3 regions of the Marinithermus hydrothermalis DSM 14884 genome follow, and region 1 is predicted to be linked to each of the others. Evidence: riboswitches for the same ligand, from Rfam matches in the RefSeq annotation. Region 1 holds a riboswitch; each other region holds the start of a gene.
The links. A riboswitch is a leader RNA that binds a small molecule or an ion and turns the genes downstream of it on or off. The one in region 1 is predicted to bind S-adenosylmethionine.
Positions count from the first base shown of each region.

Region 2: another riboswitch for S-adenosylmethionine. It lies ahead of metE (5-methyltetrahydropteroyltriglutamate--homocysteine S-methyltransferase); the one in region 1 lies ahead of metX (homoserine O-acetyltransferase MetX).
Region 3: another riboswitch for S-adenosylmethionine. It lies ahead of MARKY_RS09395 (nitrite/sulfite reductase); the one in region 1 lies ahead of metX (homoserine O-acetyltransferase MetX).

Region 1 is NC_015387.1:964,571-969,276, forward strand. It holds gene MARKY_RS04940 (aminodeoxychorismate components I/II) at 1-694, shown strand, start outside; gene MARKY_RS04945 (aminotransferase class IV) at 681-1,415, shown strand; SAM riboswitch class I at 1,511-1,620, shown strand; gene metX (homoserine O-acetyltransferase MetX) at 1,792-2,940, shown strand; gene MARKY_RS04955 (hypothetical protein) at 2,921-3,412, opposite strand; gene MARKY_RS04960 (SCO family protein) at 3,424-4,014, opposite strand; gene ligA (NAD-dependent DNA ligase LigA) at 4,020-4,706, opposite strand, start outside.
Region 2 is NC_015387.1:1,137,172-1,141,877, reverse strand. It holds gene metF (methylenetetrahydrofolate reductase [NAD(P)H]) at 1-837, opposite strand, end outside; gene metE (5-methyltetrahydropteroyltriglutamate--homocysteine S-methyltransferase) at 871-3,120, opposite strand; SAM riboswitch class I at 3,191-3,302, opposite strand; gene MARKY_RS05790 (glycosyltransferase) at 3,421-4,680, opposite strand.
Region 3 is NC_015387.1:1,876,153-1,880,858, forward strand. It holds gene MARKY_RS09395 (nitrite/sulfite reductase) at 1-1,136, opposite strand, end outside; SAM riboswitch class I at 1,376-1,485, opposite strand; gene MARKY_RS11475 (metallophosphoesterase family protein) at 1,594-2,271, shown strand; gene MARKY_RS09405 (histidinol-phosphatase HisJ family protein) at 2,268-3,056, opposite strand; gene MARKY_RS09410 (DinB family protein) at 3,114-3,590, shown strand; gene MARKY_RS09415 (hypothetical protein) at 3,587-4,156, opposite strand; gene MARKY_RS09420 (DNA-3-methyladenine glycosylase family protein) at 4,170-4,706, opposite strand, start outside.

The DNA of each region.
Region 1 (4,706 bases):
GACCCGCCATAAGGCCGAGGCGTTGCTGTACGTGCTGGGCCAGGGGCGGCCTGGGGTACGGCCCGAGCCGCCGCGCGTGATTGAGGCCTGGCGTCCTCCGCGGCCGCGGCGACGTTACGCGGCGCGGGTGGTTTTTCTGGAGAACCACGACTCGTTCAGTTACAACCTCGTGAACTACCTGCGGATGCTGGGCGCGGAGGTGCGCGTGGTGGATCACGGGGAGCCGCCCGCGCTTGGGGGGGCGACGCACCTTGTCGTGGGGCCGGGGCCGGGGGATCCGTTCACGGCGGGGCGCACGCTGGAGTGGGTGCGGGCGGCTCTCGAGGATGGGGTGCCGTTCCTGGGGGTTTGCTTGGGGCACCAGGCGCTTGGCGTGGCGTTAGGGGCGGTGCTGGAGCGCGCGCCGCGCCCCGTGCACGGGGAGGCGCACCCCGTGCGGCACGTGGGGCGCGGGGTGTTCGCGGGGCTGCCCGACCCCGCGCCGTTTACTCGTTACCATTCCTTGCACCTGCGCGACCTGCCGCCGGTGCTGGAGCGCCTCGCGTGGACGGAGGACGGGGTCGTGATGGGGGTTGGGCACCGTTCGCGGCCCGCTTGGGGGGTGCAGTTCCACCCGGAGAGCATGCTGAGCCCGTATGGCCTCGAGCTGCTCGCGAATTTTTTGGAGGTGCGGGGTGCGGCTGGTGATCGTTAACGGGGAGCCTGCGGCCGCGGCGTGGCCCGTGGCCTTCGTGTACCATGGGGCTTCGGTCTTTACGACGCTGCGCAGCGAGGGGGGGGAGCCGCTTTGGTGGGGGCGGCACCTGGACCGGTTGCGCCGCCATGCGGAAGCGTTGGGCCTGCCGTACCCGGGGCACGCGGCGTTCGAGCGGGCGTGGGAGCTGCTTCGGGTGCAAGGACCGGACCTTCGGGTGCGGCTCACGGTGGGGGAGGGGGTGTGGTGCGCGGAGGCCAGCCCGTACCGCCCGCTGGAGCCAGGCGTGTACCTCGAGGGGGTGCGGGTGCACGTGAGCCGCTGGCGGGTGCACCCGGACCTCGCCCGCTACAAGACGGGGAACTACCTGCCGTACCGGTTGGCCCTCGCGGAGGCGCGGGCGGCGGGGGCGTTCGAGGCGCTGCTGCTGGATGGGGAGGGGTGCGTGGTGGATGGGAGCCGCACCAGCCCCTTGCTGTATCGGGACGGCGTGTTGACCGTGTTCGAGGGCGGCCTCGAGGGCATCACCCGGGAGGTGGTGGCGGAGGCCGCGCGGGAGATGGGCCTGGGGGTGCGCCGGGCGCGTCTTGCGCCGGGGGCGCTTGCCGGGCAGCTGCTCCTGGCGGGGAGCGGGGTGGGGCTGGTTCCGGTGGGGGCGGTGCGGGACGCTGAGGTGCGGGCGTTGGTGGAGCGGTTCCGGCCTGGGGGTGGGCCGAGGTAGGCTTCGTGCCTTTTGGATTGAATCCTTGACCCTTTGCGTTAGGGGGGGTACACTCTAGGGTAACCGCGCGGGCGCGCGGCGACAATCTGCCCGTTCTCTTATCCAGAGCGGTGGAGGGACCGGCCCTGTGAAGCCGCGGCAACCGGTGGGCGTGCGCCCACGTCACGGTGCCAATTCCGGCCCGCTTCGGCGGGGAAGATAAGGGAAGGGGAGGCGGCCTAAAAAGCTTAACCCCCTTCTCGAGCGTTCTGGAGAACGACGCGGGAAGGGGGAGTTGCTACCCCCTTCCAACCGGCCCGCGCGGGGAAGGAGGGGGTATGCGCGATACCATTCCGGTGCAGAAAAAGACGGGGCACGCCGCCCGGAAGGGGGCGGTATGACCGGGACCGTGGTGTGCGAGGCGTGGGGGGAGCACGAGGCGTTACTGCTGCACCCCGTGACTGACGCGTCGGATGCGGCCACGGTGCGGCCGCGTACCGCGGTGCTTTGGCCTAGAACCGCGCCGTTCGTGACTGAGGAGGGGCGGTTGATTCCCGAGGTGCGGGTGCGGTTCGAGACCTACGGCCGGTTGAGCGCCCAGCGGGACAACGCGGTCCTCGTGTTCCACGCCCTCACGGGCAGCGCGCACCTCGCGGGCACCTACGACGCAGCGACCCTGGCGCGGCTCACGCCTTTAGAGCGGGCCTTTGGCCCTAAGGGCTGGTGGGACGCGCTCGTGGGGGCGGGCCGGCCCCTGGATCCCGAGCGGTACTTCGTGGTGTGCGCGAACATCCTGGGCAGTTGTTACGGCACCACCGGCCCCACGAGCCGAAACCCCACGACCGGCCGGCGGTACGGTCCGGAGTTCCCCCCCATCACCATCCGGGACATGGTGCGGGTCCAGGCGCGGCTTTTGGATCACCTGGGGGTGGAGCGGGCCCTGGTCATCGGGGGCAGCATGGGGGGAATGCAGGCCCTCGAGTTCGCCCTCATGTACCCCGAGCGCACGGCGGGGCTCGTGGTGATCGCGGCCACCGAGCGCTACGGCCCCTGGGCGCGCGCGTTTAACCGCGTGGCCCGCGAGGCGATCCTGAACGACCCCGCTTTTCGTAACGGGCGTTACGAGGCCCAGCCTCCCGGCCTGGCGGTGGCCCGCGCTGTGGCCATGATGAGTTACCGCGCGCCCCGGAGCTTCGAGGCGCGCTGGGGGGCGGACCCCAGCCAGAGCGAGCGCTACATCGCTTACCAGGCCCAGCGGTTCCTGCGGCGCTTCGACGCGAACACCTACCTCACGCTCTCCCACGCCATGACCACGCACGACGTGACCCGCGGCCGGGGGGCGTTACCCGAGGTCCTCGAGCGCCTAGCGATGCCGCGGCTTTTCGTGGGGATCGACAGCGACCTCCTCTACCCGGCCCCGGCGGTGCGGGCGCTGGCCCAGGCCGCGCGCGGCGAGTACGCGGAGCTGGTCAGCCCGCACGGGCACGACGCCTTCCTCATCGAGCACGACCAGGTGGCCGCGGTGCTCAAGGCCTTTGGGGTTTAGCGCGGCGGTAACGCCCAAGCAGAACCCAGAGGGCGAGGAGTACCGCGAGCAGCACGCCGAGGCTCGGGCGCACTGAGGCGGTGCCCGTATCCAAGGGCACCGCTTGCGTAACGAGCCCCCCGGGCGTGATGAGCAAGGTCACGGGTACCGTGGGGCCTTTCAGCTCGAGTCCGGCGATCTCGAACCGCACCCGCACGGGGGTTTCCGGGCCGAACTCTAGGGTGCCCGGCTGGATCTCGATGCGGGAGAGCGGCGCGTACCCCTGGGTTTGGCGTTCCTCGAGGACGCCTTCCACCCCCTGGAGGACGACCGCGGTGAGCGCGAGGGGTTCTTCTTCCCCGTAGACCAGCCGCGCCTCGAGGAAGGCTTCCGTATCGCGCACCAGGATCCGGGCGTTCTCGAGCTCGAGGTGCCCGCCGTGGGCTTGCGCGAGCGTGCCGAGGAGGAGGAGGGTGAGGAGGAGTGCGCGCATGGGGACTCCCGTTAGAAGCGACCGCCCCGCGCGAGGATGGGTTTCAGGTCCTCGGCGAGGGTCTGAGGGGCGAGGTTGGCTTCGTTGTACACCACGCGGAGCCGCCCTTGGGGGTCCACGAGGTTGATCGTTGCGGTGTGATCCACCAGCTGGTCTCGAGCCCGGTAGTAGATGAAGAACGCGGAGGCCGCTTGAGCGATCGCTTCTGGGGTGCCGGTGAGCCCCACGAAGCGGGGGTGGAACCCCGTGACGTACTGCTGGATCCGCTCGGGGGTGTCCGTTTCGGGGTCCACGCTGATCATCACGACCTGAAGGTCCTCGGGCTCTCCGAGCGCGCGGTAGGCGAGCGCGAGTTTTTGCATCGTGAGGGGGCAGACGTCGGGGCACCGGGTGTACCCGAAGAAGACGAGGAGGGTCTTCCCGCGGAACGCGCTAAAGCGTCGTGGGCGCCCGTCCCCGTCTATTAGCGTGAAGTCCGGGACGGGGCGCGGCGTGCTGAGCATCGTGCCGTGAAACGTGGGTTTGGGAGAAAGCGCCTTGTAGGCGGCGTACCCCGCGATCGCTAGAACCCCCGCGACGAGTAGAGCGATTCGCCAACGCATCGTCCCTATTCTAGAGCCCCCGCCTGGGACATTTGGCCCAAGCGCTGTTGGATGAGGGCCTCGAGCCCCGCCTCGTCCAGCACGGGAATCCCCAGCTCGCGCGCTTTTTGGAGCTTGCTGCCCGCGCCCGCACCCGCGACCACGTAACTCGTTTTCTTGCTGACCGCGCTCGCGACCTTCGCGCCCAGCGCTTCAAGCCGCCGCTTCACCTCGGCTCGGGGGCGGGAGAGCTCCCCGGTGAGGACGAAGGTCAGGCCCGCCAGCGCGTCCGATCGGGGGCGTTCCTTGGCCTCGAAGCTCACGCCCGCGGCGCGGAGCTGCTCGATCAGCTCGAGCATCGCGGGGTCGTGAAGCGTTTCGTGGATGCGGCGCGCGGTGAGTTCTCCCACGTCCTCGACCTCCAAGAGTTCCTCCGGGGTGGCCTCGAGCAGCCGGTCCAGGGTGCCGAAGCGGCGCGCGAGCGTGCGGGCGAGGGCCTCCCCCACCTGGGGGATGCCGAGGGCGAACAGCAGCCGCTCCAGGCCGCGCGTTTTGCTCGCTTCGATCTGGGCGAGAAGGTTCTCCGCGCTTTTCTCCCCGAAGCGCTCTAGGCTCACCAGGTCCGCCTTGGTCAGGCGGTAGAGGTCTGCGGGGGTGCGGATCAAGCCCTTCTCCAGCATCTGCTCGATGTGCCGTTCCCCCAGGCCCTGGAT
Region 2 (4,706 bases), 170 kb from region 1:
CGTCGCCGGGGATTTATTCAAGGTGTAGAAGTGAATCCCGGGCACCCCCGCGTCGAGCAGCTCCTGGCACTGCCGCGTCGCGTGCTCCACACCGATCGCGAGCACGGCCTGATCGTCGTCCCCGAAGCGCTCGAGCTCCGCCAACAACGACCGCGGGATCGAGGCTCCGCACATCTTCGTGAACCGCTGCACCTGCTGGATGTTCGTGATGGGCATGATGCCCGGAACGATCGGTACGCGAATCCCAACCCGCTCGGCGCGCTCTAGAAAGTCGAAGTAGTGGTGGTTGTCGAAGAAGAGCTGCGTGATCACGAAGTCCAGGCCGCTATCCACCTTGTGCTTGAGGTGCAGCAGGTCCTGCTCGCGGTCCCGGCACTCCACGTGCCCCTCGGGGTACCCCGCCCCCCCCAAACTAAACGGATACCCTTCCGCGCGAATGAACCGCACTAGCTCACTCGCGTACCGGAACCCGTCCGGCGCAGGCTTAAACTCCGTCTCCCCACGGGGCGGGTCCCCCCTTAGGGCGAGGACGTTCTCGATCCCCGCGGCCTCTACCTGGTCGAGCAGCACCTTGATCTCCCGCCTCGAGGCCCCCACGCACGTGAGGTGCACCGCGGTCTCGAGGCCCAGCTCGAACTTGATGCGGCGGGCCCACTCGATCGTTTTCGCGCGGGTGCTGCCGCCTGCCCCGTACGTGATGGAGACGAAGGCCGGCTTGAGCGGCTTGAGCCGCTCAATCGTCTTGAAGAGCGCCGCCTCCCCCACGGGTGTTTTCGGCGGGAAGAACTCAAAGGAGAAGAGCGGCCGGCCTTCCCGGAACAGGTCACGAATCTTCATGGTTTTCCCCCTTCACCAACCACGGCAGGTCCCCTAGCCCTTCGCGGCCCGGACCTCTTCGCGCAAGGCGCGGGCCGCCGCTACGAGGTTCCTCAAGGTCGGAATGACCTCCTCCCAGCGCCGCGTCTTAAGGCCGCAGTCGGGGTTCACCCAGATCTGCTCCGGGCGCAGGTGCCGCAGGAAGGTGCGGAGCTTGGCCAGGATCGCTTCAGCCTCCGGAACCACCGGGCTGTGCACGTCGTACACCCCGGGCCCCACCTCTCGGGGGTACCCGTACTCCGCGAGTTCCCTCAGGGTCTCATCCCCGCTGCGGGCGTTCTCGATCGAGATCACGTCCGCGTCCAGCCGGTCGATCGCGGCGAGGATGTCGCCGAACTCGGAGTAACACATGTGGGTGTGCACCTGGGTCTCCGGCTTGGCCACCGCGGTCGTGAGCCGAAACGCGTCCACCGCCCACGAGAGGTAGGCGTCCCACCGCTCTTGCTTGAGGGGCAGCCCCTCGCGCAAGGCAGGCTCGTCCACCTGAATCACCCGCGCGCCAGCGGCCTCGAGGTCGGCCACCTCGTCCCGCAACGCAAGCGCGATCTGGAAGGCCACCTCCTTGCGGGGGATGTCGGTGCGCGGGTAGGACCAGTTCAGGATGGTGACCGGGCCGGTCAGCATGCCCTTGACGGGCTTGTCCGTATAGGACTGGGCGACCTTGAACTCACGGACCGTGAGGGGTTCGGGGCGCGCCACGTCCCCGTAGATGATGGGGGGACGCACGTACCGGCTGCCGTACGACTGCACCCAGCCGTGCACGGTGAAGGCAAAGCCCTCGAGCTTTTGCCCGAAGTACTCCACCATGTCGGTGCGTTCGAACTCCCCGTGGACCAGCACGTCCAGCCCAACGCCTTCTTGGACGCCAATGGCGTAGGCGATCCACGCGTCGATCGCCGCGCGGTACTCCGCCTCGGAGATCTCGCCCTTGCGGTAGCGGGCCCGCACGCGCCGCACCTCCGGGATCTGGGGGAAGGACCCGATCGTGGTGGTGGGAAACAAGGAGGTCTGGATCTGCTTCGGGCGGCGCTCGGCGTACGGCAACGCCCGGCGGAAGTCCTGCGGCGTGAGTTCCTGAAGGCGCTTGCGCACCGAGGGATTCTCTGGGCTAAAAGCGCGGAACGCCGCCCACGCCGCCTCGATCCGCGCGAGTTCCGCCTCCCCCCCCTGGCCGCCGAGGTGCTGGGCCAGCGCCACCACCTCCTCCAGTTTCTGCTCGGCGAAGCTCAACACGCCCCGCAACGCCTCCGGCAACCCCGTCTCGCGGGAAGCGTCGTACGGCACGAACTGGAGGGAGGCCGAAGGCTGCACCGAGAGTTCAGGGGCGATCCCGTGAAGCCGCTCGAGGAGCAGGAGAACCTCACTCGGCCGGATGCGCCACACGTTGCGCGCGTCCACCACCCCGGCCCCAAGCCGTTTCTCCCGCGGCCAACCGTGCGCCTCGATCAGCTCGAGGTTGTTGCCGCGGGTGAAGTCGAGGCTCACCGCGGCCACGGGCAGGGCCACCACCCACGGGTACGCCTTGCCGAGATCGTCGAAGTAGGTCACCAGGTCGATCGCCACGCCCGCCCGGGCGAGCTCAGCGTAGGCCCGCTCCACGTGTGCCTTAAGGGTGTCCGCGTCCCCCAGCACCAGGGCCGGCTCGTGGAACTGCACCTCCCCCACCCCCCGGCCACGCAACCCCTCCAACAGCGCGCGGTAAGCGGGCAGGAGGCGTTCCAGCACCTCCCCCAGGGGCTCCTCGAGCCGCGCGAGCCGCAGGAGCGTCACGGGCCCCAGCACCACCGGCACCGCGCGCGCTCCAAGCACGCCCTGCGCACGCTCCACCGTGCGGAAGAACCCCTCGAAGCCGGGCTCGGGGTGTTGTCCGCGCGCGATCTCCGGAACCAGGTAGTGGTAGTTCGTGTCGAACCACTTGGTGAGTTCAAGTGCGGGAATACCCGGCAGGCCACGGGCCATGGCGAAGTACGCCTCGAGGCCCTCGAGGTGGCGGAAGCGTTCGGGCACGAGGCCCAGCCAAACCACCCAGTCGAGGACGTGGTCGTAGAGGCTGGTCCCCTCCACGGCCACGGCGTCCACGCCGCGCGCCTGCTGGGCGCGCCAACCGTCCTCCTGAACCGCTTCTACGGTGGAGATGAGCGTTTTGGCGTCCGTCTTGCCCGCCCAGTAGGCCTCGAGGGCGCGCTTGACCTCGCGGTTCTTGCCGATCCGGGGATACCCTACGGTCGCACTGCGAATACCCATGTGTTACCTCCTTAAATTTCAACCCCCTCCTCGGACGAGGAGGGGGTGAAATACTCCGGTTACACACCCCTCCTCATCGTTCCCCTCTCGGGGGCTGGCATTGGCACCGGACGTGGGAAAGTGCACCCCACCGGTTGCCGCGGCTTCACAGGGCCAGTTCCCTCCACCGCTCTGGATGAGGAGGTAGGTTGTGACGGGCTACGCCCGCTTACCCCCGATGGTACACCCTAGGGATAGCTGGGTCAAGCCAGCCTAAGCGTTACAGCGTTACTGAGTTCAACGGCGCGGAAACGGGTGGAGTCACGCCAGGTCTTCCACCCCCCGCACGGCCTCCATCACCCCGTCCTCCCGGCAGAGCCGCCGCGCCAAGAATTCCGCGTTCCGGCGGTACGCAAAGCGCTCCACTGCAGCCCGGATCGCGCGCGCCAGAGCGTTCGGCGCCAAGCGTTTCGCGGGGACCGGTCTGGGCCCTGCCCCCAGGGCCGCCACCCGCTCGCCCCAGAAGAACTGATCCGCGATGAACGGGACCGTGACTGTGGGCCTCCCCGCATAAAGCCCGGCGGCGGTGGTGCCGGCCCCACCGTGGTGCACCACCGCCGCCACGCGCGGGAACAACCAGGCGTGGGGGACAGCATCCAACACGTACACGCTGTCTGGAACCCTCTCGGGATCCAATCCGCCCCACCCCCGAACCAGCACGGCCCGCACGCCGGCCAGCTGAAGGGCCTCCAGCACGATCTCCGTAAAACGCCGCACATCCGGAGGACGCATGCTCCCAAACCCTACGTAGACCGGGGGCGGGCCGTCCTCTAAAAAGGCTTGCAGCTCGCCCGGCGGACGCCAACCCTCATCCAGCGGTAAACGCCAGTACCCCGTTACCCGAACCCAGTCCGGCCAATCCCTGGGCCGGGGCACCACAGCGGTACTGAACCCGTAAAGTACCGGCACCGCTCCCCTACGAAGCCGCGGGTAGGGACCGCGCCAAGAGAGCGGAGCTAGGCCCAAGGCCCGGCGCCAGCGGTTGGTCTGGGACGCGACCAAAAACCAGGCGAACTGCTCCATAGCCACGTACGAAAAGCGGTTATACAGGCCGCAGCGAGCCAGGAAAGGCGGTGAAGGGCCGAACGGCGCGGGAAACGCGGCCGTCGGCGTCTGGGGCTGGAGAAAGGCCGCCACGGCCGGTACCCCCCGAGCCTCCGCCCAGTGATAGGCTGGGAACCCCAAGGTGGAGAACACGACCCGGTCTGCGCCCTCGAGGCCGGGCTCCAAAGCGCGCAGAAAACCGGGAAGAAAGGCACGGTACACCTCGAGCAGCTCGCGCACAAAACGGTACGGGTTCGCACCCGCCGCGAAGGCGCGCCGGACCTCGAGGGCCTCGAGCAACGCGCGGGGGTTCTCCCCCAGGGGGAGGTACTCGAGGCCGAAGGGTGCGATTAGTTCGGCGAACCCTTGCGGGGCGAGCATCCGGACCTCGTGCCCGCGCGCAACGAGGCCAGCGCCCAAGGCTACGTACGGCTCCACGTCGCCGCGCGAGCCGACCGCCACGATCGCTACCTGCATACCGGCCCCACCCCCAAGCTAGCCGC
Region 3 (4,706 bases), 910 kb from region 1:
AGGGTGTGCCCTCCGGCCGCGGCGAGGCCCGCGGCGTGCAGCGCGGCGTACACCTGGGGCAGCGCGGCCTCGGGCACCCAGCGCAGCAGGAGGTTCTGGGTGATCGCGCTGCGCACCCGCCCCCCGTTGTACCGGCGGGCGATCCGCGCGAGGGCGCGGAGCTGGTCCGAGGTGACGTCCCCCAGCGGGCAGCGCACGATCACCGTCGCCCAGCCCGCCTGCCGCTGCGGCACCACGTTGGTCGCGGCCCACTCGGCGAACCCCGGGGGGACGGCCCCCACGGCGGGGAGCGGCTCGAGCTCAGGCGGCCCTTCCTCCTCGAGCGTGGGCTGCGCTGTGAGGGCGCGGCCGGAGCGCGTGGCCTTCACCACCCGGCGCTCGGCGAGGACCGCTTCGCGCAGGGCGTCCGCGCCCCATTGCTTCACCAGGAACTTGAGGCGGGCCTGGGTGCGCACCTTGCGGTTGCCGTGGCGGTCGAAGACCCGGAGGACCGCCTCGATCGTGGGGATCAGGTCCTCCGCGGGGGTGAAGGGCTCGAGGAGCACCGCGGCGCGGGGGGCCGCGCCGAGCCCGCCGCCGACGTGGATCCTGAACCCCGGCCGGCCCTCGGCGTCTCGGACCGCGACCGCGCCGATATCGTGGATGGCCACGCGGGCGTGGTCGGTCCGGCACCCTTCGAAGGCGATCTTGAACTTCCGCGGCAGGTTCTGCGCGACGGGGTGGCGTAGGAAGTAGCGGAAGGTGGCCTCGGCGTAGGGCGTGACGTCGAACGGCTCGTCGGGCGCGATCCCCGCGTAGGGGCAGGCCGTGACGTTCCGTACGGTGTTGCCGCAGGCCTCGCGGGTGGTGAGGCCCGCGCGCGCGAGGTGGCGCAGGAGTTCGGGCAGGTCGCGCCGCTGGACGTGGTGGAGCTGCACCGCCTGCCGGGTGGTGAGGTGCGCCTTACGGTGGGGGGTGAAGCGGTCCGCGGCCTCGGCGAGGGCCTCGAGCTGCTCGGGCGTCACGCGGCCGAAGGGCAGCTTGACGCGCACCATGTGCCGGTCCGAAGCGCCCCGGATCCCGTAGATCCCGTTTTCCAGTCGGTAGCGCTGGAAGTCCAGCGGGTCCTCCAGGCCGGCCTCGAGCCGGGCGATCATGCGCTCGAGGTGCGCGATCTCAGCGGCTTGGGCGGGGTCTTCAAGCAGGTTCACGTTCCTTCACCTCCTCGGGGTTGGTGGCCGGCGGGCCAGGCCCCCTATACCCCTGATACAAATAGGCTCAGGGGTAGGGTAACACAACAACCCGCGCGCGCCTCCTCGGGGGCGGGGTAGGGCAACCCCCCTTCTCCCGGGGGATCGGAGAAGGGGGGCGGTCTGGTTTGGCTGGCGTCTCCCCTCTCTTATCTCCCCCGCTTGCGCAGGCCGGAGTTGGCACCGGACGTGGGCACGCGCCCACCGGTTGCCGCGGCTTCACAGGGCCGGGTCCCTCCACCGCTCTGGATAAGAGACGGGCCGGGTTGTGGCCGCGCATCCCGCGCGGTTACCCGCGAGTGTATACCCTTAATACTAGCTTTGTCAAGGGTATCTCCGACCCGGTCCGCGGTAGATTAAGGATATGCGCCTCCTCCTGTTCTCCGACGTGCACGGAAACCTCACCGCCCTCGAAGCGGTCCTCGAGGCCGCCCGGGCGTACGGCCCCTACGACGGCGCGTACTGCCTCGGCGACCTCGCCCTGTTCGGCCCCCACCCCGAGGAGTGCCTCGACCGCCTCACCGAGGCCGGCGTCCAGGCCCTGGCGGGCAACACCGACGAGTGGCTCGCCCAGGACCTCGAGGCCCCCACCCCCACCGCCCAAGCCCACCTCGCCTGGTGCCGCGCCCGCCTCTCCCCCGAGGCCCTGGCCTTCCTCCGCGGCCTGCCGCGCGCCCTCCAGGCCGCGGACCTCCGGATGGTGCACGCCACGCCGCGCACCCCGCACGACGACCCCGAGCGGTGCGGCCCGGACCTCCCCCCGGACGAGGCCCGCGCGGTCTTCGGCGAGGGCCTCGTCGCCTTCGGGCACCGGCACGGCGCCTTCCTCGCCATCTCCCCGGGCCTGGTGCGGGTCAACGTCTCCTCGGTCTCGATCCCCCCCGAGCCGCGCCCCCTCGCGCGCTTCACCGTCGCCACCCGCCACGCCGGCCACTGGAGCTTCGCGCAGCACGAGGTGCCCTACGACCCCACCCCCGCCCTCCGCGCCGCCCGCGCGCGCGGCCTGCCCCCCTTCCCCTGGTGGCAGGCCCTGGTGGGCTAGAGCGGGTAACGCTGGGGCCGCCCCTCGCGGTACACCACCGCCTCGGCGTACCCCGCGGCCTTCAAGAGCCGCACCGCGTCCTCAAAGCGGTACCCCACCTCCTCCGGCCGGTGCGCGTCCGAACCCAGCACCACCGGGATCCCCAGCGCCCGCGCCCGCTCCAAAAGCGCCGGGGCCGGGTAGACCTCCCCCACCGGCTTGCGCCACCCCGCGGTGTTCACGTCCAAAGCCAGCCCCTCCCCCGCGATGACCTCGAGGGCCGGCTCCGCCAGCTCCAGGTACCCCTCCTCCGGCACGTGCCCGAACTTCTTGGGGAGGTCCAGGTGCCCGATCGCGTGGAACAACCCACTGCGAGCCGCCTCGACCACGAGCGCGAAATACGCCCGGTAGACCTCCTTCAGGTCGCGCCACGCGAACTCCTCCACGTAATCCGGGTGGTCGAAGGGCCACGCGCCGATAAAATGCACCGAACCGATCACGTAATCGAACGGGTACCGGCCCAACACGTGCCGCACGAACCCCTCGGTCCCCGGGTGGTAATCCGCCTCGAGGCCGATCCCCAGGTAAAACCCCGTCGCCTCCTCCCGCAAGGCCTCCAGGGCCCCGAGGTAAAACGGCAGCTCGTCGAGCTCCATGCGGCTTTGCGGGTCGAACCAGGGGGGCATGGGGCTGTGGTCCGTAAAGACCAGTCCCGCAAGCCCCGCCCGGCGCGCCGCGGCCACGTACTCCGCCGGCGCGCCTCGAGCGTGCTTGCACAAAGGGGTGTGCACGTGCGCGTCGTACATGCCCGCAGTCTACCCCCAACCCTCGGGTAGACTGGGGCCACCCCCAAGGAGGACCGCATGGAAACCCTACTGCGCCAGCACCTCACCGAGCTCCTGGTCGGCGAAAGCGCCCACGTGAACGCCCGAACCGCCTTCGCGCGCCTCCCCGCCGCCCTCCGGTACCAAGCCCCCCCGGGCTTCCCGCACACCGCGTGGGAACTCCTCGAGCACCTGCGCCTCGCCCAGCGGGACATCCTCGAGTACCTCCAGAACCCGCGCTACACCGCCCCGCCCTTCCCCGAAGGGTACTGGCCCCCCACCCCCGCCCCGCCCACGCCCGAAGCCTGGGACGCGAGCCTAACGGCCTTCCTGGAGGACCTCGAGACCCTCCAGCACCTCGTGAACGACCCCAGCGTCGACCTGTTCGCCCACCCGCCCCACGCCCCCGCCGCGCACACCCTGGTGCGCGAAGTCCTCGTGGTGGCCGACCACAACGCCTACCACCTGGGCCAGGTCGTGGCCCTCCGCCGCGCTCAGGGCGCGTGGCCCCCCTAGCGGACGTGCACCACCCGTCCCGCGCTCGCCCAGACCTCGACCGGCTCCCCCAGGACCTCCGCCGCCCGGCGGGAGAGGTCCGCATCCGGCCGCGGCAGGGCCTCCACCCGCTGCACCAGGCTCGGCCGGTCGGGCGGCGCGAGGCGCGGCGCGCGCGCCAGCACCGCGTCCACCTCCCAGACCGAGGCCCACAGCCGCTTCAGGTGCCACAGGACCTCCTGCCGCCCCGTCGCGATCCCCACCGGGGCCCCGCCCGCGTACCGCACCACGAACCGCCCCTCGCCCACCACGGCGCCCAGCGCGTCCGCCCGCTCGGGCAACAAATAACTCTCGCGCACCAAACGCTGCGCCTCGCGGCAGGCGGCCTCGAGGCGGTCCTCGTCGATCCGCACGCCGAACACCCCCTCGAAGGCCCGCCGCACCCGCTCCGGAAGGTTATTCAGAGCGTAGAACTCGGCCTCGAGCTCCACCACCCAGGTCGGCACGACCGGCACCCCCGCGGCCTCGAGGCGCGCCAGCCGCGCGACCTCGCCGCCCGCCTCCGCCTGATCCAAGGGACGTATCATGGCCCCAGTCTACTCAAGCCTTCCCGTCCGCCTCCGCCCACAGGTACCAGGCCGCCGCGCTGCGGTAGGGCTGGAACCGCTCCCCGAGCCGCACCAGGCCCGCGCGGTCCGCGACCCCGTACAGCGCCCGGGCCTGCCGCGCCAGACCCAGGTCCGCCACCGGCCAGACGTTCATGCGCCCCAACCCGAAGATCAACAGCATCTCCACCGTCCACGGCCCCACCCCCTTAAGCGCCCCAAGCTGGCGGGCCACCTCCGCGTCGGGCAAGGCCTCCAAGCCCTCGAGGCCGCCCTCGAGGGCGAAACGGGCCAGGCCCCGCAGGTACCCGATCTTCACGCGGGACAGCCCTACCGCCCGGAGCGAGGCCTCCGAAGCGGCGAGGAGCGCGGCGGGATCCAGGCCCACGCGCGCCTTGAGGCGCGCGTAGATCGTGCGCGCGGCGGCGTTGGAGAGCTGCTGCCCCACGATCGCGCGCACCAGCGTCGCGTACGGGGGGTGCAGCCCCCAGCGGTACGGGCCGTGCCGCGCGACGAGCGCGGCCATGACGGG